DNA from 2 places in the Hydrotalea sp. AMD genome. Region 1 is predicted to be linked to the other one. Evidence: riboswitches for the same ligand, from Rfam matches in the RefSeq annotation. Region 1 holds a riboswitch; the other holds the start of a gene.

Region 1 (11,145 bases):
CTCCCTTTTTGTAAATATTTCTCGGCAATTTCGGCCACCTTACCCCAGGCAACAATATTGTGCCATTGCGTTTCAGCAATTTTTTCGCCTTTTGCATTGCGATAGGTTTCGCTGGTGGCTACACTAAAACGAGCCATTTTTTTGCCCCCATCTAAATTTTTAATTTCTGGAGCATTACCTAAGTTTCCGATTAACTGAACTTTGTTTTTTAAAGCGTACATAGTTTTACAATTTGTGCTGTATTGGTTTGAACAGCGATGATGAATTTTGTTTATTTCAATTAAAGCCGGCGACGTCATTCCCGCTTCAACAACACAAAATTGCAACGGTTCAAAAACAGGAGTCGGTTTTTAATTATTTCTAATCGTATATAAATGTGTTTAAACGTTTGCACACAGATAAATATTTACTATATTGTAGTTTAAAACCCTTTGCTGATGTCGTTATCCACTCCCATAAAAACCTGTTTGTGTTGTGGTAAGCCTGTGAAAGGCCGGGCCGACAAAAAATTTTGCGATGATGCCTGTCGTAATACTTACAACAACGAACTCAAAGCCAAAAGCCATTACAGCAGTTATGTGCGCAGCATTAATAACAGCCTGATTAAAAACAGGAAAATATTGGAAGAATTACTACCCCAAGCATTGGGTATGATAAAACTGCCGCAGGAAAAATTGGTACAAAAAGGATTTTCTTTCACATACCACACCCATACCTATACCAACAAAAAGGGCGATACCTATTTTTTCTGTTATGATTATGGCTATCTGCCATTAGAAAACAATTGGTATTTATTGGTAAAAAGAAAAGAGGCATAGTGGGGGCTACTCCTTTAATGGAGGTGGGTGGTTGTTGCCTCGATATAATAAAGAAAAGTGGACGCTACCTCTTTTTATACAATACACATTTGATCCGGTGTGCGGTTGGGCTAATTCCGAAGCATTGTTGGGTAAAGATACACTAAGCATACTTGTGTTCAGAAAAGGCTATGTAAATGAAAAGGGGCTTTTTGTAATTGTACAAGGAGCAGGAAGCCTCTGGTAGTAGGCGCTTATAAAACTATGCTATGCTATTGTTAACCAAGCAAAATAGCATTAGTTATTTTTTATAGAACTATCTAATACAATTGGGGTGTGATTCAAAAAAATAATTTTTGGAATAAGCTACTATAATTTATATGTAGTAAAAATTAATTTGCGATTTTTTAATCTGCAGTTTAAAATTTTAATTCTTTTTTATTGTTAGAATACACTACTTTTGAAATGCTTTAGGGGTGCCGAAATACGGCTGAGATGATACCCTTTACCTGATCAGGATAATGCCTGCGTAGGGAAAAGTAAATACTTCTTTTTTTGCTGCTTTTTTGTATTTCCTAAAGTTTATTGGTTCTTTTTTATTTCACCATTATTAATGGTATATGACTATTCATTTAAATGAGGCTCAGATAGAATTATCTGAAGGCCAAACTATTACAGCGCTACTAGATAAACTTGCAATTACTTCATACAATGGAATTGCAGTGGCAGTTAACAATACTGTTATTCAAAAAAAAGACTGGGACGAGTATCAATTACAACCAAATGATAAGCTTGTTTTGATTCGGGCTTCGCAGGGAGGATAATTTAATTATTTAATACTTTTATTCAACACAATTATAAATATGAATAAGGATAAAGAAACGAAAGCTGAAAGCGATCTGATTATAACAACTCCAATAAGTGGTTCAAAAAAAATTTATGTACCGGGTAAGTTGTTTAATATTCAAGTAGCTATGCGGGAAATTCAATTGGGCGATACAATTCATTCCTCATTGGGAAAGGAAGAAGTATTGTCTAATGCACCTGTAACAGTTTATGATACCAGCGGCCCTTATACCGATTCTGCAATAGAAATTGATATAAGAAAGGGATTACCCCGTATAAGAGAATCATGGATCACTGAACGCGGTGATGTAGAGTTATTAAACGATTTCTCATCGGAATATAGTAGACAGCGATTAAATAATCCGGATCTGAAAAGTCTGCAATTTCAACATATTCGAAAACCATATAAAGCAAAGGCATGCAGGAATGTAACCCAATTACATTATGCACGAAAAGGTATTATTACTCCAGAAATGGAATACATAGCAATTCGTGAAAACCAGCAAATAGAGGAAAGGCAAAATAATCCATTGCTTGATCAACAACATGCAGGTAATAGTTTTGGTGCAGGAATGCCAATAAAAAAAATAACGCCTGAATTTGTTAGAGATGAGGTGGCAGCTGGCAGAGCTATTATACCTGCCAATATTAACCATCCTGAAAGTGAACCGATGATAATAGGCCGTAATTTTTTAGTTAAAATAAATACCAATATTGGTAATTCTGCTGTTACTTCTTCTATTGAAGAGGAGGTAGATAAAGCAGTATGGAGTTGCCGCTGGGGAGGCGATACTTTAATGGATTTATCAACCGGAAAGAATATTCATGAAACCAGAGAATGGATCATAAGAAACAGTCCGGTACCTGTAGGAACAGTACCAATTTATCAGGCATTAGAGAAAGTAAATGGTAAAGCAGAAGATTTAACCTGGGAAATTTTTAAAGATACATTGATTGAACAGGCAGAACAAGGGGTAGATTATTTTACAATTCATGCCGGGGTATTACTGCGTTATATTCCACTCACATCCAAAAGGTTAACCGGAATTGTTTCAAGAGGTGGTAGTATTATGGCAAAATGGTGTTTAGCACACCATAAAGAAAGTTTTCTTTACACACATTTTGAAGAAATCTGTGCTATTATGAAAGCTTATGATGTAAGTTTTTCATTAGGAGATGGTTTGCGCCCCGGTTCTATTGCCGATGCAAATGATGCTGCACAATTTGCAGAATTAGAAACACTTGGCGAATTAACAAAAATTGCATGGAAACATGATGTACAAGTGATGATTGAAGGCCCCGGCCATGTACCAATGCACCTGATTAAAGAAAACATGGAAAAACAACTTAAAGAATGTAATGAAGCACCATTTTATACATTGGGCCCTTTAACAACTGATATTGCGCCGGGATATGATCATATTACTTCTGCAATTGGTGCTGCAATGATTGGATGGTATGGAACGGCCATGCTTTGCTATGTAACTCCAAAAGAACACCTTGGTTTACCAAACAAAAAAGATGTAAAAGATGGTGTAATTACATACAAAATTGCTGCACATGCGGCAGACCTGGCAAAGGGGCACCCCGGTGCACAATATCGTGACAATGCGTTAAGTAAAGCCAGATTTGAGTTTCGCTGGGAAGACCAATTTAATTTATCATTAGATCCCGATACTGCCCGTTCCTTTCATGATGAAACGCTGCCTGCTGATGGAGCTAAGATTGCACATTTCTGTTCTATGTGCGGTCCTCATTTCTGTTCCATGAAAATTACACAGGATATTAGAAATTTTAGCGAAGAACAGGAAAAGTTACAAATAAAAGGTATGGAAGAAAAATCAAAAGAATTTAAAGCAACAGGAGCAGAAATTTATAGATAAGCATGACAGCTACAAGACCTTATATACTAACAATTGCAGGATTTGATCCGAGTGGCGGAGCCGGCATTCTCTCTGATATAAAAACCATTGAAGCAAATGGTGGTTATGGATTGGGCGTTCTTTCTGCCAATACCTGGCAAAATGATATTGCTTTTGAAAAAGTTGAATGGGTTTCTTTAAAAGACATGCAAGCACAAATAAATATTTTAACAAGTAGGTTTAATTTTAAATATATTAAAATTGGCATAGTTCAAAATCTGGCTGCATTGTATGAGCTTCTGCTGTTTTTAAGAAAAAAAATTCCAGATGCTATTATTGTTTGGGACCCTATCATGAAAGCAAGTGCAGGATTTTTATTTCATAACTGTATTGAAAAAAAATTATTAGAAAACATTTTAAATTCAGTAAATGTTATAACGCCTAATCTTCCTGAAGCAGAAATTTTATTTGGCGCTCAATATCTCCAATTGTTTAATGAAATCAGTAAATCTTGTGCAGTTTATTTAAAGGGCGGTCATACAACCAATCAAGAAGCAGTTATAGATATGCTTTACTACAATAAAAACAGCTATCATTATAAACACGAACGATTACCTAAGGGAAGTAAACACGGCAGCGGTTGTGTTCTATCATCAGCACTCATAACTGCATTGGCAAATGGTTTGAAAATAGAACAAGCTGCCGAAACAGCTGCAAAATATACACATCATTTCCTTTCCAGTAGCAATTCACTTATCGGATATCACTATTTAAGCAAAATCAATATATGATTCAGCCCGTACAATTTATTGCCACTTCTGCCGAACAGGCTGCTGCTGCATGCAGTGGTGGTGTAAAATGGATACAACTTCGTTTAAAGCAGGTAGATTATGCTCATTACAAAACAATTGCCTTAGCTGTTCAAAAGGTATGTAAACAATATGAGGCTGTATTTATTATAGATGATAATGTGGAGCTGGCATTTGATATTAAAGCCGACGGTGTTCATATAGGCAAAGAAGATATGCCAATAACAGATGCTCGAAAATTATTAGGAAATGATTACATTATTGGTTGTACAGCAAACACACTGGGCGATATCATTAATTTAGCTGATAGTACTGCTAATTATATTGGATTAGGCCCTTTTCGATTTACCACTACAAAACAAAAACTCAGCCCAATACTTGGTATAGAAGGCTATAGAACTATTTTCAAAGAATTAAAAGCAAAGGGCATTAATGCGCCACCAGTAATTGGTATAGGAGGTATACAGGTTGAGGATATAGTTCCACTATTACAAACCGGATTGTATGGTATTGCGGTTGCAGGCGCTATTGCTAAAGAAAAGAATATGTTAAATGCAGCGCAAAGAATCATGCAGGAATGTCAGAAAATAATATCTGTAAATACATTTTGAACTATTAATATATAATTAAAATGAATGATTCATTAATAATAGCAGGAATGCCTTTTAATAGCAGGCTTTTAACGGGTACCGGAAAATTTGGAAATCATTTGCTCATGCAGGAGGCTTTATTGGCCTCGGGCTCCGAATTGGTAACGGTAGCGCTGAAAAGAATTGAAATTTTATCTGCCGACGAAGCAATTATACCCTATTTACAAAACAATCAGTTTCATTTAATTCCCAACACATCCGGTGTTCGAAATGCAAAAGAGGCTGTATTTGCTGCTCAGTTGGCACGTGAAGCGCTGGGAACAAACTGGCTTAAATTAGAAATTCATCCTGATCCAAAATATTTATTACCCGATCCCATAGAAACATTATTAGCAGCAGAAGAACTGGTGAAGTTGGGATTTATTGTTTTGCCTTATATACATGCCGATCCGGTATTGTGTAAGCGATTGGAAGACGTGGGCGTTGCTGCGGTAATGCCATTAGGTGCACCTATTGGCAGTAATAAAGGACTTTTAACCAAAGATTTTTTATCAATTATCATTGAACAAAGCAAAGTGCCTGTTATTGTTGATGCCGGAATTGGTTCGCCCAGTCATGCTGCAGCAGCCATGGAAATGGGGGCCGCAGCTGTACTAGTGAACACTGCAATTGCAGTAGCAGAAAATCCGGTAGCAATGGGCGCTGCATTTAAAAAAGCTGTAGAGGCTGGCAGAATGGCTTATTTGGCCGGACTGGCAGCAGAAAGCAGTATAGCAGAAGCAAGTAGTCCGTTTACACAATTTTTAGCTGCTTTATAAAAAATAAAATCATGTTTCAGGAACAATATAATTTACTAAACTGGGATGCATTAAAAGAAAGCATTTATAGTAAAACAGCTGTTGATGTTGAAGTTGCTTTACATAAATCTAAACGCAATTTAGAAGATTTTAAAGCATTGATTTCTCCCGCGGCACTCCCATATCTTCAACAGATGGCAGTACTAAGCCACAAATTAACGCAAAAACGTTTTGGTAAAACACTACAGTTATATATACCATTGTATTTATCAAATGAATGCCAAAATATTTGCACCTATTGTGGGTTTAGTTATAATAATAAGCTGGCAAGAAAAACGTTAACCCCAAATGAGTTGATGCAGGAAGCAATGTATTTAAAAGAACAGGGTTTTGAGCATATCTTGTTGGTTACCGGCGAAGCCAATAAAACAGTGGGAGTTCCTTATATTCAACAAGCAATTACTTTACTAAAACCGCATTTTGCCAATATTTCTATTGAAGTGCAACCTATGGATGAAAATGACTATGCCACTTTAATTGCAGCAGGCCTTCATACAGTACTTGTTTATCAGGAAACCTATCATAAAGCAGATTATCACCTACATCATACAAAAGGGAAAAAGTCAAATTTCGATTACAGGCTGGGAACACCCGATAGACTGGGTAAGGCCGGTATTCATAAAATTGGTTTAGGCGTATTAATTGGATTGGAAGACTGGCGAACAGATAATTTGTTTACTGCTATACATTTAAGCTATCTCGAAAAAACTTACTGGAAAACGAAATATAGTATTTCTTTTCCCCGATTAAGGCCAGCAGAAGGTTTAATAGAACCGAAAGTTGTAATGAGTGATAAAGAATTGGTACAGCTAATTTGTGCCTGGCGTATTTTTAATGAAGAGGTAGAGTTGTCTATATCAACCCGTGAAAATGAATATTTTAGAGATAATATCATTCAGCTTGGTATTACCAGTATTAGTGCAGGTTCTAAAACAAATCCAGGTGGGTATGTTACTTCAATAGAATCTTTAGAGCAATTTGAAATAGATGACAGCCGCACACCGGCAGAAATTGTAGCAATGATAAAAAGAAAAGGGTATCAACCGGTATGGAAAGACTGGGAGTCCTTTGTGTAGAAAATAATTTGTATGCTAACTACGCAAGAGCAAATACGTTATCAACGTCAATTAATTTTACCCGAAATTGGTGTGGATGGGCAATTAAAACTGAAGGCAGCTAAAGTGCTGATTATTGGTGCCGGAGGATTGGGGTGCCCCTTGGTTCAATATCTTGCTGCTGCAGGTATTGGATACATTACAATAATGGATGGCGATAAAGTAGAAGAAAGTAATTTGCAAAGGCAAATTTTATACACATCATCAGATGTTGGATTATTTAAAGCAACAGTTGCATCTCAAAAAGTAAAAGCAATTAACCCATTTGTGAATGTAACTCCCATCAATGAATTTATTACCCCAGAGAATGCGCTTTCTATTATTGAAGAATATGATATTGTGGTGGATGGTTCAGATAATTTTACTACCCGATATTTAGTGAATGATGCTTGTGTCATAAAAAATAAACCACTTGTTTTTGGTTCTATTTATAAATTTGAAGGCCAGGTATCGGTATTTAATTTTCACGATGGTCCTACCTACCGATGTATATTTCCGGAACCCCTGGAGGAGGATGATATGCCAAACTGTGCAGAAATTGGCGTGGTTGCAACCTTGCCTGGAATTATCGGAACTATCCAGGCAAATGAAGTAATAAAAATGATCACTGGGCAAAAAGAAATACTTTCCGGTAAGTTACTGGTAATAGATATAACTTCCATGCAATTTCAACTATATCACTTTAAAGCTAATCCCCTTAATAAAACCATTACTGCATTGCATTCTGAACTGAAGCACTGTATTAAAAAGAATTATTTTATTGATTTAAATACATTGCTGGAATTATTAGGGCATAAAGAATTGCAACTGATCGATGTTCGTGATACCGATGAACACAATAAAGAAAACTTAGGAGGATTAAATATTCCTATAAAAAAATTAAAAGATCATTATAGAGAATTAAACCCGGAAGTAATAACAGTACTGTATTGTGCAGTAGGCAACAGAAGTAAAATAGCAATGGAATTCTTGCTGGAAAAGGGTTTTAAAGAGGTATACAGCTTAGAAAAAGGTATTAGAGGATATAAAAAATAAAACATATATCTATCCTTTACAAAAAATTATAAAGCAACGGAAATAATCTTTTTTTTATCAAATATTTTTGCTAATCCTATCAACTGTTAATTAAAAAAATGAAAAAGCTATTGTTGTTATTTTCTTTTGTTAATTTTTTCTCTATAGGCTATTCACAAAGCAATGCTAGTGATAGCAGCGGCAGTAAGTGGCATCCTTCGGTAGGAATTAATTTAGAGCCAGTACCTGTTTATGATATATCAGGAGCAGACACAAGTTTTGTAAATAGCTTTTCTATAGCTCCTTATTTTTCTTATAGAAATGATAATGGTATTGGTATTATGTATTCGCCAAAATTTGTAATGGGAGGGGCAACTCCAGGCATTTATGTGCATGTAATAACTGCAGGAATTGAACAATATGGTAAAAAAGTATGGGATTATGTTTTAGATTATAGCCACTATTTTTTTACTGGCAATACAAGTATTCCTTATACGCCATTAAATAATGAGATATATTCCTCATTAACTTATAAGAAAAGCTGGATCCGTCCATTCATTCAGGCTGGTGTAGGATTTGGAAAAGATACAGAGAATGTATCGTCAACCTCAGCTTATGATGTTGGCGCCACAATTGGTATAAGTCATGCATTCAGTTGGGATAAAAATAATGCCAGCTATTTAATTAGCCCTTCAGTTACTTTAAATGCCGGTACTAATCAGTATTTTTCACTATTAAATATTACAAAATACATAGGTAGAAGTACAAAGTTTACGCAAATAGTAAAAAACAGTGTAGCAGCCGCAGCAGCCACACGCTCTGCCACTGCTAACAGAAGGGGTAGAAATACCGGCGGAAGTTCTCCCACTGGCGGTGGAACCACTACCACCACAACAACATCCTCTTTTATACCTGCTGAATCTTTTAACCTTAATAATATTGGCCTAGGTATTGAATCTGAAATTGATCTTGGCTCATTTGGTATTCGTCCTACTGCTAATGTTTATCTTCCGGTTAGTTCTTTTGTCGGTATTGGCGCAATTAGCTATTGGCAGTTGTCATTTGAGTATAATTTTTAATGAATATATTTTATGGTTTCTTTTCTTTTAATATTGATAAACAATTTTTTAATAAAATAAATTGTTTTACGGGGTTTGGCATAAGCCAAATACTTCCTATTGCAGCAACACCATCAAAACCGGCATTGAATAACAAATGAAGATTCGTTTCTGAAATTCCTCCCAAACCAATAATTTTTGGACAAACCTTTTTTTGCGTAGTTATTTTTAAACGGGTAGCCTGTATGTCCGAAATATTAATATTTCCTGTATATCCAGATTTAGAAATACTGTTAAAAACGGGGCTGATAAAAATATATTCAAATGGATGATTGTTGTTTTCTAATTCCTTCCATGAATGAAATGAAGCTGAGATTATTCTTGGGGCATTTGAAAAAACAGAAGCCATTTTTGCAGGGTTTTGCAATGTGGTTCCTGTGCAATGATATCCGATTGATGTAAAACTTTTTATTAGCTCCGGATGTGCATGAATAGAAATGCGGGGGTAAAAAGAGGGGTCTATCTTTTCAATAAATTTATGGTAATCTTCTATACTTGCATTCGGTTTTCTAATATGAAGCCTCTGTAAGTCTAATTGAAACATCTGATGAATCATTTCTGTTTCATTGGATGTATTTTCAGGAGGAGTAATAACAATTAAGTCCATTTTATTCGATTCATCTATTTAAAGGATAAATGTACAATGATCAAACAGAATGACTAAATTTGAATATGTATAAACCTGTTATTGGTAACATTAAAAAAATACAACTCAACTCCGGCTTATACCAACTACATAAGAACGGAACAGGAAAAAATGCCTTCGGAATGGACAATTCTTCCGAATTACTTAATGGCGGCTTCGGCCTTTATTCAACAATAAATTTAAAGAAAAATATCGGACCCATTAAGACAGATTATTTCAGAATTGGATTAGTCAGGAAAGGTAATGCCACTTTTGAAATTGGATTTGAAAAATATTTGGCTAACAGGAATTGTATAGTGTTTGGTATTCCTGAACAAATTTTTTCACTTAACAATATTAGTAAGGACTTTTTTGCCTACTATTTGCTTTTTAGTGAACTATTTATTGCCGATGCACTTTTTAAATTAAATAAGAATCAGCACTTCCCTTTTCTCACGTATTCAGGTTTTCAATGTTTTAAAGTAAGTAATGATTCGGCTAACGAAATTGAGGCCCTTATTTTCAAGATGAACGATGAAATTAAAAGAAATAAAACGGAATGCATTGAGGTTATTTGCTTATACATTCAACTCATTCTTATTCATGCAAACAGAAATTATAGAGCATTGTTGCTCACTCAACTCAATACATCTAATACCCTGCAAAACTTGTTCTACTCTTATTCAAAATTAGTAAGTCAGCACTTTCTTACAGTTAGGAAAGTAGCGGATTATGCCAAGAAGCTTCATGTTTCGCCCGATCACCTGAACAGGGCAGTAAAATGCAGTTCCAACAAAACAGCACATGAACTTATTGATGAAATGATTTTGATGGAAGCAAAATCGTATCTCCTTTATTCTAACATGACAGTTTCTGAAATTGCTTATAAACTTGAGTTTGCCGACCCTTCTCACTTCATTAGGTTCATTAAAAAAAATTGCAACATAACACCAGTTGAATTTCGTAAGAAGTCGTAACTGTACTATTCAAAGTCGGGTTTATACTAAGTCATTATCAACACTATTAGCAATTTTATACTGTTAATTCAATAGCCATCTGAGTTACTATTGTGTAACGGTAAGATAATTTTTTTGTATATTATTATTAAAAGCAGTTTCAATAGTATAATTATAATACTCTTGTATTTTTCACCTAATCTGAATGAATATGAAATCAAAATCTATTAACGAAGCAACAACACCCCGTCGCAAATTTTTAGGTAGGCTCGCGGCAGGTGCAGCCAGCATTGGAATTGCTAGCATGTCGCCATCCATTCGGCTTGCGGCAGCCACTTCAGGAGCTGCAGAAACTGTAACTGCCGCCGATGACTGGTTTAAAAAAATTAAGGGGAAGCACCGCCAGGTATTTGATGCCACCTCTCCTCATGAGGGATTTCCACTGGCTTGGGCCAGAGTATTTCTAACCACTAATAATGAAACCGGAACTCCCGATAACGAGTTGTGTGCAGTGGTTATCTTGCGTCACAGTGCCATTCCCATTGCCATGGAAGAC
Region 2 (11,145 bases), on a different contig from region 1:
GTAACATTTTTTGCAGGAATAATATTGATGGTAACACCACCAATAATATCGGGCGAAAAAGAAATATCTGTATTGTTGTGTTGCACGGCATTTTGTCCGCCGGTATCATAATTGTCTATATACTCGGTAAAGCTTTTTATTTTATTTCTGCTAAAACTCAAATTAGCTTGCGCATTTAGCCATTCATTAAATACATATGCACCTTGTAATTCAATTCCCATTCTGTAACTGTTCGGAACATTAATGCGGGTATAAGCACCTACATCGTTAATAATACCGGTTAACACCAATTGGTTTTTGTACAACATATAATACAGATTGGCGCTATAATTAAAACGGCTATTTTTTCTGGCAACGCCTAACTCAAAATCGTGTAGGGTTTCTGCTACGGGCTGATTTTGTAAACTGGCCTGAAAATCATCTCTGTTGGGTTCTTTATTACCCAAGGCATAACTGAAATAGGCCTGCCAACTATTGTGGCTGTAGGTAATACCTGCTTTCGGATTCACAAAGTGAAAAGTACGGTTTACATCTAAATTGCCATTGCCTTCAAAGCCCTGCATATTGTGGGTAACGGTACGGTATTGCACATCGGCAAAACTATACCAGTACTTTGCAAAATTGTGTTGCCATTTGGTATACACATTGATGTCGGTTTTTACTGCAGGATAATAATAATACTGATAGTTGGGCTCTGTTACACCATATTGTGCCCATATTACATTACCGAAATGGTTGCCTTCATACCGCGTCCATCCACCACCAATAGTGAGTTCATCTTTGGCGTTTTTGTATTGCAGTGAGGCAATTTGCCCGTAAAAATGGTTGCTTAACCAGCGGCGGCGAATTAAATCGGTTGAATCAAGTACCGTATTGCCCACGATAAATGGCGATAAACCATAATCACTAAAATTTTGCGCGGCTTTGTATTCTTCATAATAACCCCGGCCATAAGTCATGAATAAAGCTGTATTAAAATTCCAACGATTGTTGATTTCCTGATTCAGAAATAGCTGATAGTGGTCTTGCTGGTAATTGTCGGTTTCGTTGGCGTATGGTGCTCCGGGTTTTTCTGTTCCGGCGGGATTGTAGGTTCTGTCTTTTGCCAACAGGGTATCGGGTACGCCGTACCAGGCCTGATAAGTTTTTTCTTTTCCGGAGAAAATATTAAAACGAATGGAAGTTTTTTTGTTGATATAAGCGGTAGAAAGTGCAAATGATTGCAGCAGTGAGCTGGCACGGTCAATATACCCATCGCTGCTGATTTTGCTCAAACGGGCATCAACGGTAAAATGTCCATTCAATAAACCACTACCCACTTTCAATGTATTTTTCCAGGAGTTGAAAGAGCCATAACTATTATTGACTTCAGCATAAGGCTTTTCATGAAATTCGTTGGTAGAAAGGTTGATGGTAGCGCCAAATGCACCAGTGCCGTTGGAGGAAGTACCTACGCCACGCTGAATTTGAATGCTATTGAGCGATGAAGCAAAATCAGGTAAATCCACCCAATAAGTACCCTGGCTTTCTGCATCATTATAAGGAATACCATTAAGGGTAACATTTATTCTCGTAGCATCTGTACCTCTGATGTGGATATCGGTATAGCCAATGCCATTGCCGGCATCTGAGTTTACAAACACAGAAGGGGTTTGGTTGAGGAGGAATGGAATATCCTGTCCCAGATTGGTTTTGGCAATTTCCTGTTCATTGATATTGGTAACTGCAAATGGTGCTTTACTGCCTGCGCGGATGGCCTTCACTTCTAAAGGCTGTAGGAATAATGGAATGTTGGTTAAAGTAATTTCTAACTTTTGTCCTTCCTGAGGTATTTGAATGGTACGCTTGTACACTTCAAATCCAATGCTGTTTACAACAACGGTAGTATTGCCGGTTATCAGGTTCATGAAAATAAAATGGCCATCATCACCGGTAATGGTGGTTCTGTTTTGCGTTGTAATAGCAGCGCCTGCAACGGGTTTTTTGGTTTGTGCATCTACTACTACACCCGAAAGAAAAGCATGTTTTTTTATCTGGCTAAAGCTGTTAACATAACAAAGCAAAAATGCCAGCGTTCCCAAAAAGAATTTCATTTTTTTTTGATTAAATGGTTAAAAAATTTGGGAACAGGGAGCTGTGCTAATGGAGAGGCTGACTAAAATAAGCAGTACACCTTCCCTTCGCAGGAATTACCCTGTTCAGGTTCAACGGGTATTATCTCAGCCGGATGTTGTTGATGTGTTAACCCATCAAGGCAATCCAGCACCCCGGGGAAAATCTGCTGCAAAATTAATGCGTAAAAATTTAAAAAGGGTGTAACTTTTTTTGCAGTGCTGCGTTTCAATGTAAAAACTAACTTTTTTGTTTCATTTCTTTAAACAAATAACAATGAAAAAAATAATGTTGATGCTGGTAACCCTTCTGTCGCTTTCTTTTGTAAAAGGGCAGGAAGTTAAAAATTTGGTGTATGATGCCAATGCCGAAGTACGGAAGGTGGGCAATTTTTCCGGATTAGATGTTTCCGGTGCTGTTACGGTGTACCTTTCACAAGGTAATACTAATGCCGTTGCCATTAGTGCCGATGGGGGCGATAAAGCAAAAATTATCACTGAAGTAAAAAATGATGTATTGCACATTTATACGGAAAGTGGTTTTTGGAACAAATGGAATTGGAGCGATAAAAAAATTAAAGCTTATGTAACAGTTACTGATTTAAATAAAATTGTGCTTTCAGGAGCCAGCCAGTTGAATATTGTTGATCAATTAAAAGGAAATGCTTTAAAATTAAAAGCAACCGGTGCCAGTTATGTAAAAGGCAGTTTTAATGTAGCTGAATTATCCATTAACTTAAGCGGAGCATCCAATGCAACAATGAAAGGAAAGGTAGGAACTTTAAATGTAGATGTTAGCGGCGCCAGTGTAATAAAAGGTTATGATTTAACCGTAGCCAACTGCGATGTATCTGCTTCCGGCGCATCGAATGTTCGTGTAAATGTAGAAAAAACTTTTACCCGATTAGAAGCCAGTGGTGCCAGCAGTATACGATATAAAGGCAATCCCGTTATTCAAAATATTCAGTCGAGCGGCGCATCTTCCATTCAAAAAGCAGACTAATGTTAAATTAGTTTTGGCAGTTCACCTTGCTAACCTTAATTTTGCAACTTATTAAATCGCGAGGTAGAGCAGCGGTAGCTCGTCGGGCTCATAACCCGAAGGTCGGAGGTTCGATTCCCCCCCTCGCAACTAAAACTTTAAAAGCCTCAATTCGTGAGGCTTTTAGTTTTTAAACACAGTTATCATCATGAAAGCGGGATTTGTAGGTATTTTTGGAAAACCCAATGCAGGTAAAAGCACATTACTCAACGCCTTATTGGGCGAGAAGCTGGCTATTGTTTCTGCAAAAGTGCAAACCACACGCCATCGTATCAAAGGGTTTTTAAGCAAACCCGGCGAATACCAAATTGTATTTTCAGATACACCCGGCATCATTGAAGCCAAATACAAATTGCACGAAAAAATGATGGGTGCAGTGAAAAGTGCATTGGAAGATACGGATGTGGCCATTTTATTAGCAGATGTTACCGACGATTTGGAAAGTTGCGATGCCCTGTTTCAATCGCTGCATTTAAAAGTGCCTGTTATTGTGGTGTTGAATAAAAAAGATAAGGTGGGCAAAGAAGTGTTGCAAAATGCCATTCATTTCTTTGAATCAAAACCTTATGCTAAAAAAGTGTTGGCCATTGCAGCATTGCAGCAGCAAAAAACCGATGAACTGGTCAATTCAATCGTTGAATTTTTGCCCGAAGGAGAACCTTTTTATCCCGAAGATGAATTAAGTGATTTACCCACCCGTTTTTTTGTGAGTGAATTAATCCGGGAAAAAATTTATACTTTGTTTGAAGAGGAAATACCTTATCATGTGGCGGTACTGGTAAACGAGTTTAAAGAAAAAGAACACTTAATTAAAATACAGGCCGATATTATTGTAAACAGAGATACCCAGAAATCGATCATCATTGGGCATCAGGGTAATAAAATAAAAGAAATTGGAACTTTGGCCAGAAAAGATATAGAGGCCTTCTTAGGCGGAAAGGTATTTTTAGAATTATTTGTAAAAGTGCGGCCAAAATGGCGGGATAATGATTTGTTTTTGAAAGAATTTGGCTATCATTAAAAATTTAACCATCTGTAAAAAATGTGAATTATGGGCTATACAGTAGCAATTGTAGGCAGACCAAATGTGGGGAAAAGTACACTGTTTAACCGTTTATTAGAACAGCGCAAAGCTATTGTAGATGATATTAGCGGCGTAACCCGCGACCGGCAATATGGTATTTCTGAATGGGCCGGCAAAACCTTTAATGTAATTGATACCGGCGGTTTTGTGCCCGATTCGCAGGATGTATTTGAAAAAGAAATTCGTAAGCAGGTGCAAATTGCCATTCAGGAAGCCGATACTATTGTTTTTATGGTAGATGTTGCCGTGGGCATTACCGATTTAGATGATGCCATGGCGCATTTGCTGCGGCAGGCAAAAAAACCAGTGTTTCTAACTGTGAATAAAGTTGATAATGGGCAGCGCGAATTAGAAGCCGCCGAATTTTATCGTCTGGGTTTTGATACCATTTATACCATCAGCAGTATCAGTGGAACGGGTACCGGCGAATTATTAGATGCCATTGTGGCCAATATACCTGAAGTGCTTGATGAAAAGGAAACAACAGAAAAAACAATTCCCAAATTAGCCATTATAGGGCAGCCGAATGTGGGTAAATCTTCATTACTGAATGCTTTGCTGGGTGAAGAAAGAACCATTGTAAGTGATGTTGCCGGAACCACCCGTGATACCATTCATACTCATTACAACTTATTCAATAAAGAATGTATACTAATTGATACCGCCGGTATTCGGAAAAAAAACAGCGAGAAAGACGATTTAGAATTTTATTCTGTAATCCGTGCCATTAAAGCCATGGATGAAGCCGATGTTTGTTTGATTGTAATTGATGCACAAAAAGGTATTACTGCTCAGGATGTATCGTTATTTAGTTTAGCTACCCGTAAAGGAAAAGGTGTAGTAGTAGTAGTTAATAAATGGGATTTGATGGAAAAAAACACTAATACTGCCCGTGATTATGAGAAAAAACTAAAAGAAAAAATTGCGCCATTTACCGATGTGCCCGTTTTGTTTATTTCAGCATTAGAAAAAACAAGGTTACTAAAAGTGCTGGAAGCCGGTATGGCGGTATTTGAAAGTAAGCAACAAAAAATTGCTACATCCAAACTAAATGAAGTAATGCTAAAAGCGGTTGAAGCTTACCATGCACCGGTAGTGCGGGGGCATACCGTAAAAATAAAGTATGTAACCCAGTTGCCAACTCATGTGCCTTCTTTTGCTTTTTTTACTAATTTTCCGGATGATATTAAAATGCCGTACAAAAATTATCTGGAAAATCAGCTCCGTGCACACTTTAATTTTAAGGGAGTACCCATTAGAATTTTCTTTCGGAAAAAATAAATAACAAAAAATATCGTTAAATTTTGTGTATTTTAAGCGTGAAGCCTATATTTGCGCAAATTTTAAAATTTTAAAAAAACAAGTACAATGAAAAAATTATTAGCTCTTTTAGCAATCGCAGGTTTTGTAGCTTGCAACAGCGGTGAAAACAAAGAAGCAAAAGCAGATTCTACAGCAACAACTGCTCCTGCTATGGACACAACCATGAAACATGACAGCATGCCAGCTATGGATACTGCTAAAAAAGCAATGGACACTACTAAAAAAATGTAGTTCTTATCTTTTGCAGATATTGAAGAAACCCCCCGGATTCATTTCAGGAGGGTTTCTTGTTATTGAAAAGCAGTGCGAACTGCTTCCATTGTTTTGGCGCCGGGGAAAAATGATACCAGCCTTTCTATTACTGCTTCTACAATATTATCCGGACAACTTGCTCCGCTGGTAATTAAGATTTTAAGAGGTGTTTTGCCAGGTAAATAACCTGAAATGGTTTGGGTTGCTTTGGTTTGCCAGTTGCAATGCACTAAGTTTTGTGCATCTAATAATTTATTGGCACTATCAATAAAATAAGTAGGTAATTGCTGTTCGCACAATTCAACCAGGTGTGAAGTATTACTGCTTTTATAACCTCCTATAACAATAGCCAAATCGGCAGGAGTACGCAACATACCTGTTACTGCAGTTTGGTTATCGTTGGTAGCATAACACAATGTATCTCTGGTATCAGCAAATCTTTGTTGCATGGTAGCATCGGTTAATTGATATTTTACAATCATTACATTTTTTAAATAATCGGCTATGGCCTGGGTATCGGTAGCTAATTGTGTGGTTTGATTTACTACGCCAATTTTCTGCAAATCCTTTTCCACATCAAAACCTTCAGAGAAATGCCCTTTGAATACTTCATAAAATTCTGCAGCGGGTCTGCTGCCGGTTATAAATTCTCCCAATATAATGGCTTCCCGCATATCACTAATAATTAATGTGGCTGTATTGGCAGCTGCATGCGAAAAAGTAGCCCTTGTTTCTTCATGCTTTGGTTTGCCGTGAATAATAATGGTATAACCTTTTTGTGCAATCTGTTCACTTCGGTTCCATACTTTTTCTACAAAAGGGCAGGTAGTATTGTATTGTGCTGTTTCAATTCCTTTTTCGTGTAATATTTTTTCAATGGCCAGCGTGGTACCAAAAGCCGGAATTAAAACAATATCATCCTGTTTTAATTCATCAAAAGGAATCAGTTGGTTGCCCAAATTATCTTGCAGAAATAAAACACCTTCTGCCTTTAAATCGGTATTTACCTGTGGGTTATGAATCATTTCACTCAATAAAAATATGCGCTTGCCTTTATGTATTTCAATGGTTTTAAAGGCAATTTCAATGGCATTTTCAACGCCATAGCAAAACCCGAAATGGCGTGCCAGGTATATTTGTATCGGTCCAAAATCTAATAGGGTGGGTGTAAAATCCTTTTTCAGTTTATCTGCATTCTTCCTGTAATTTTTAATATGGCTGATTAAATTACTTCTATAAAATACCGGAACATTAAATTGCTTCATGCTTTATTCATTATGGGTTAATGCAGGTAATGTTTTTTCAAAAGTTTCAAAATATTCTTTAGTTGCTAATTGCTACTCCTGCTACAAATTTGATTAAAATGGTATAACCATTTAACTGCTGTAAAGTAGTAATATCATCCATGCAAAGGTACAATGTTCGGCTGCAATTTATGAGCACCTGTGCATTTCGTTTTCGGGAACGTTTCCGTAAAATTTTTTCTGTTCATCTTCAATGCATAATAGATTTGACTAAATTGGAATAACCGATTGCTCAAAAATGATATACAAACTTATTTATGAAAAAAACAATTTCTTTTCATTCCTTCTCAATACAATACAGGTTGTTGTTGATGGTAGTAATCTGCAGTTTATCAGTAGTAACCCAGGTAGCTGCACAGGATAAAACCATGGACGATTATCATAAACTGGCACCCTTTGCCATGCCGGAAGTACAATTACCGGTTTTTTCTGAAAACTGCTACCGTATTACAGATTTTGGTGCCATTGGCAATGGTCAGGCTTTGAATACCAGTGCCATTCAGCAAGCCATTGAAGCCTGCAGCAATGCCGGTGGTGGAACCGTGGTATTTCCACCGGGTTTATGGCTTACCGGACCTATTACGTTAAAAAGCAATATTCAATTGCATATTTCAACCGGTGCAGTTGTTTTATTTACACCTGATAGAAACAGTTATCCTATTATACCAGCATCAAAAAATACCATCAAAAATTTTATTGTACAGCCACCTGTTTATGGTTATAAACTAAAAAATGTGGCCATTACCGGAGGGGGTGTATTAGATGGTTCAGGAGAAGCCTGGAGGCCGGTAAAAAAATCGAAAGTTTCTGAGATTCAATGGAAATATTTTTTATCGGCAGGTGGTGTATTAAGTAAAGATGGGCAAATTTGGTGGCCATCTGAAGCGGCAATGAATGGCGATAAATATTTAAAATCGATCCGGAAAAAAGAAGCGCTAACGGCGGATGATTTTTTGCCGGCACGTGATTTTCTCAGACCCAAAATGGTGGTATTGGTGGATTGTGATAAAGTGTTGATAGATGGGCCTACTTTTAAAAACGCACCCAATTTTGTAATGAATCCGCAACATTGCACCAATCTGGTGATTAGAAATGTGCAGGTGAATAATGAATACTGGGCACAAAATGGGGATGGTATTGATATTAGTTCCTGTAAAAATGTTATGATTTACAAATGCACTGTTACGGCAGGTGATGATGGTATTTGTATGAAATCGAGCGGCGAAAAAACACCCGGTGTGACGGAGTTAGCCAATGTAATTATTGCAGATTGTATTGTATATCATGCACATGGTGGTTTTGTAATTGGCAGCAATACCGATGGTGGGATGCAAAACATTTTTGTAAACAATTGCAGCTTTATTGGCACTGATATGGGTGTAAGAGTAAAAAGTAATGCCGGCCGGGGCGGAACAGTAAAAGATATATATGTGCAGAATATTTATATGACTAATATAGTAAATGAGGCCATAGGGTTTGATACATATTATGAAGATATGCCTGCAGGAAAAGAAAAATCAACCTTACATGAACAACCCATGGATAAAGTGCCCAACTTTTCAAACTTTTATTTTCAGAACATTTATTGTAATGGTGCTGCCACAGCAATCAGTATTAAGGGAATGCCTGATGCATTGATTCGGCAATTACATTTTAAAGATATGGTCATAGCAGCCAAATCAGGCTTTGCCTGCGAAAATGCAACAGACCTGTTTTTGGAAAATGTACACATTATTACCGGTAAACAACCTGTTTTTGAAACCAATGGTTGTAAAAATATTCAAATAACAGAATAGGTTCAAGTAAGCGGTATTAACTGCACAATTTGTTCCAGATACAACCTGTCTGTTTCATCGAATTGTGAAACAGTTTTTGCATCTGCATCCAACACACCCATAACAGCACCTTTATGCAAGATTGGAACTACAATTTCTGATTGTGATAAACTACTGCAGGCAATATGTCCTGGAAAAGCATTTACATCCGAAACAACAATGGTGGCTGCCTGTTGCCAGCTGGTGCCACAAACGCCACGGCCTTTGCGTATGCGTGTACAGGCAATGGGCCCCTGAAAAGGCCCTAAAACCAGTTCATCATTTTTTACCAGATAAAACCCCACCCATAACCAGTTAAATTGTTCTTTTAACATGGCAGCTATATTGGCTAAATTGGCAATTAAATCAGTTTCTCCCTCAATAATGGCTGCTATTTGTGGTAGCAAAGTATTGTATTGTTCTGTTTTACTTCCTGTTGCTTTTATAAAATTTTCTGCCATATTATGGTATTGAATCTTTTTGAACGAATGGTTTATTTAATGGAATGCATTTGTAAATAATTCCATCTGAAAATGTATGCATCGGTATGCATTGTTTTACTTTATTCATTTCATTATGTTCTATCAAATCAGGGTTGTCGCCACTATTCAGCCAAATAACATACAAAGCATTAGTTTGTAAAAACACATTGAGTTCATTTTCGTGGGTTAGTTCGGGTAAGGTTTTTACTTTTTTTCCGGTAAAATAATAAATGGCAGCATAGTCATTACTGTATAAAGGAATGGTAGCAGTATCTGTAAATGGAGAAGTTTTTAAAAAATGCAATATATCAGATGATTGCCAGTAATCTTCCGCATAACCTCCAATACCCGCTTCATGATTGTTTTTTAAAGTAGTATAGCCATTCTTTAAATTGCCTATGAAAGCAAATAAGGCCAGTAATCCGGCCAGAATCATGGTTGTTCTGGATGATTTTTTGGGGGCATTGATCATTTGAGGAATTCCGGCACCAATGATTAAAAAAAATGGAATGGCAACTGGGGCCAACAAGCGATTATTGATATCATCATAATTAGAAAATGTAGAAGAAAGAATAATAAACAACACATATATCAGAAGAAAAGCTTCAGCAATGACAGTAAAACCTATTTCCTTTTTTTGATGAAAGATGGCTGTATACAAATAAATTCCTGTGATGATGATTAATAAAATACCCAGCAACAACGCAAAAAGCATGGATGGATGATTAGAGCCCAGCCATCCTGCCAGTACATTGCCATATAGCTGCATGTTTTCAATAAAGCCTGTATCTGCCGGTAATCGTTTACCGGTTAAATATCCCGACTGTAGTATGTTCGATAACAAATTAATACACAAAAAACTACTGCTGATGCATCCAAACAAAATGGTATGCATCCATCTTTTTGTCCAGTTGGAATGTGTTGCAAACAGCAACAAAAAGCAACCTGTTGCAATTAAGGTAATACCTGCATAACGCGTAATGGCGGCAAAACCGGCAATAACAGCAGCAAATAATAAATTTTTAAAATCAGCGTGATGCATATAACGCTGTTGTACTACAATAAACAACATTACCAGAAAAATAAACAGTGTTTCAGACCAAAGCATGGTATACACCTCCAAAAGTGCAGGGTTGGTTATCAGCAACAGCAGTATAACATTTTTGTATATACGATTTTTCATCCTTGCATTTTCTAAAATATACCCTGCTATATAAATATTACCGGCAAATAAAATAGCGGTGAGGTAGGGAGCAACCACAACAATATCCTGCTGTGTTAGCAACATTATCAAATGTAAAAAATAAGGAAAGGCAACCGGAAACATGGTAAGCGGTTTGCCATCAAACTGCAGAAAGCCATTGCCCAACGTAAGATTTCTGGCTACGCTGGTATACATAATTGAGTCGGGCGAAATACCAATGCCACCATGTTGCGTTAGTAACAATACAAAGTAAAATGCCAGTGCTGCAGCAATACAAGTGTCAATATGTTGTTTCAAAAATTGAACAATAAGTTTCAATGCTTTGTTTTTTGGGGTTATAACGCTGTAAAATAATGGTATATGATTATTTCGCAAAAATAAACAGATACTTGCAATCATTCATCTATGTTCATTTCACTGAGAACATGCGCTCATTTCATTAAAGCGGAATATATTGTTGAAAGATGTTGGCGTATTGTGCTGAACCTTGCGGTTTAACCTGTATCAGGCAGTATATTTGCAGCATGCA

What was found. A riboswitch is a leader RNA that binds a small molecule or an ion and turns the genes downstream of it on or off. The one in region 1 is predicted to bind thiamine pyrophosphate.
Region 2: another riboswitch for thiamine pyrophosphate. It lies ahead of EO766_RS01390 (TonB-dependent receptor); the one in region 1 lies ahead of thiS (sulfur carrier protein ThiS).

What each region holds. Positions count from the first base shown of each region.
Region 1 covers NZ_SCKY01000013.1:41,188-52,332, forward strand. The annotation lists gene EO766_RS10735 (single-stranded DNA-binding protein) at 1-221, opposite strand, end outside; gene EO766_RS10740 (hypothetical protein) at 438-818, shown strand; TPP riboswitch at 1,260-1,350, shown strand; gene thiS (sulfur carrier protein ThiS) at 1,418-1,621, shown strand; gene thiC (phosphomethylpyrimidine synthase ThiC) at 1,661-3,526, shown strand; gene EO766_RS10755 (hydroxymethylpyrimidine/phosphomethylpyrimidine kinase) at 3,529-4,296, shown strand; gene EO766_RS10760 (thiamine phosphate synthase) at 4,293-4,925, shown strand; gene EO766_RS10765 (thiazole synthase) at 4,946-5,722, shown strand; gene thiH (2-iminoacetate synthase ThiH) at 5,734-6,837, shown strand; gene moeB (HesA/MoeB/ThiF family protein) at 6,850-7,911, shown strand; gene EO766_RS10780 (hypothetical protein) at 8,010-8,969, shown strand; gene EO766_RS10785 (thiamine phosphate synthase) at 8,980-9,615, opposite strand; gene EO766_RS10790 (helix-turn-helix domain-containing protein) at 9,681-10,610, shown strand; gene EO766_RS10795 (hypothetical protein) at 10,894-11,145, shown strand, end outside.
Region 2 covers NZ_SCKY01000001.1:304,356-315,500, reverse strand. The annotation lists gene EO766_RS01390 (TonB-dependent receptor) at 1-2,093, opposite strand, end outside; TPP riboswitch at 2,159-2,280, opposite strand; gene EO766_RS01385 (head GIN domain-containing protein) at 2,389-3,114, shown strand; tRNA gene EO766_RS01380 (tRNA-Met) at 3,172-3,243, shown strand; gene era (GTPase Era) at 3,302-4,174, shown strand; gene der (ribosome biogenesis GTPase Der) at 4,205-5,518, shown strand; gene EO766_RS01365 (hypothetical protein) at 5,606-5,791, shown strand; gene EO766_RS01360 (4-hydroxy-3-methylbut-2-enyl diphosphate reductase) at 5,851-7,077, opposite strand; gene EO766_RS01355 (glycoside hydrolase family 28 protein) at 7,374-8,912, shown strand; gene msrC (free L-methionine (R)-S-oxide reductase MsrC) at 8,915-9,391, opposite strand; gene EO766_RS01345 (hypothetical protein) at 9,393-10,934, opposite strand; gene EO766_RS01340 (ABC-F family ATP-binding cassette domain-containing protein) at 11,141-11,145, shown strand, end outside.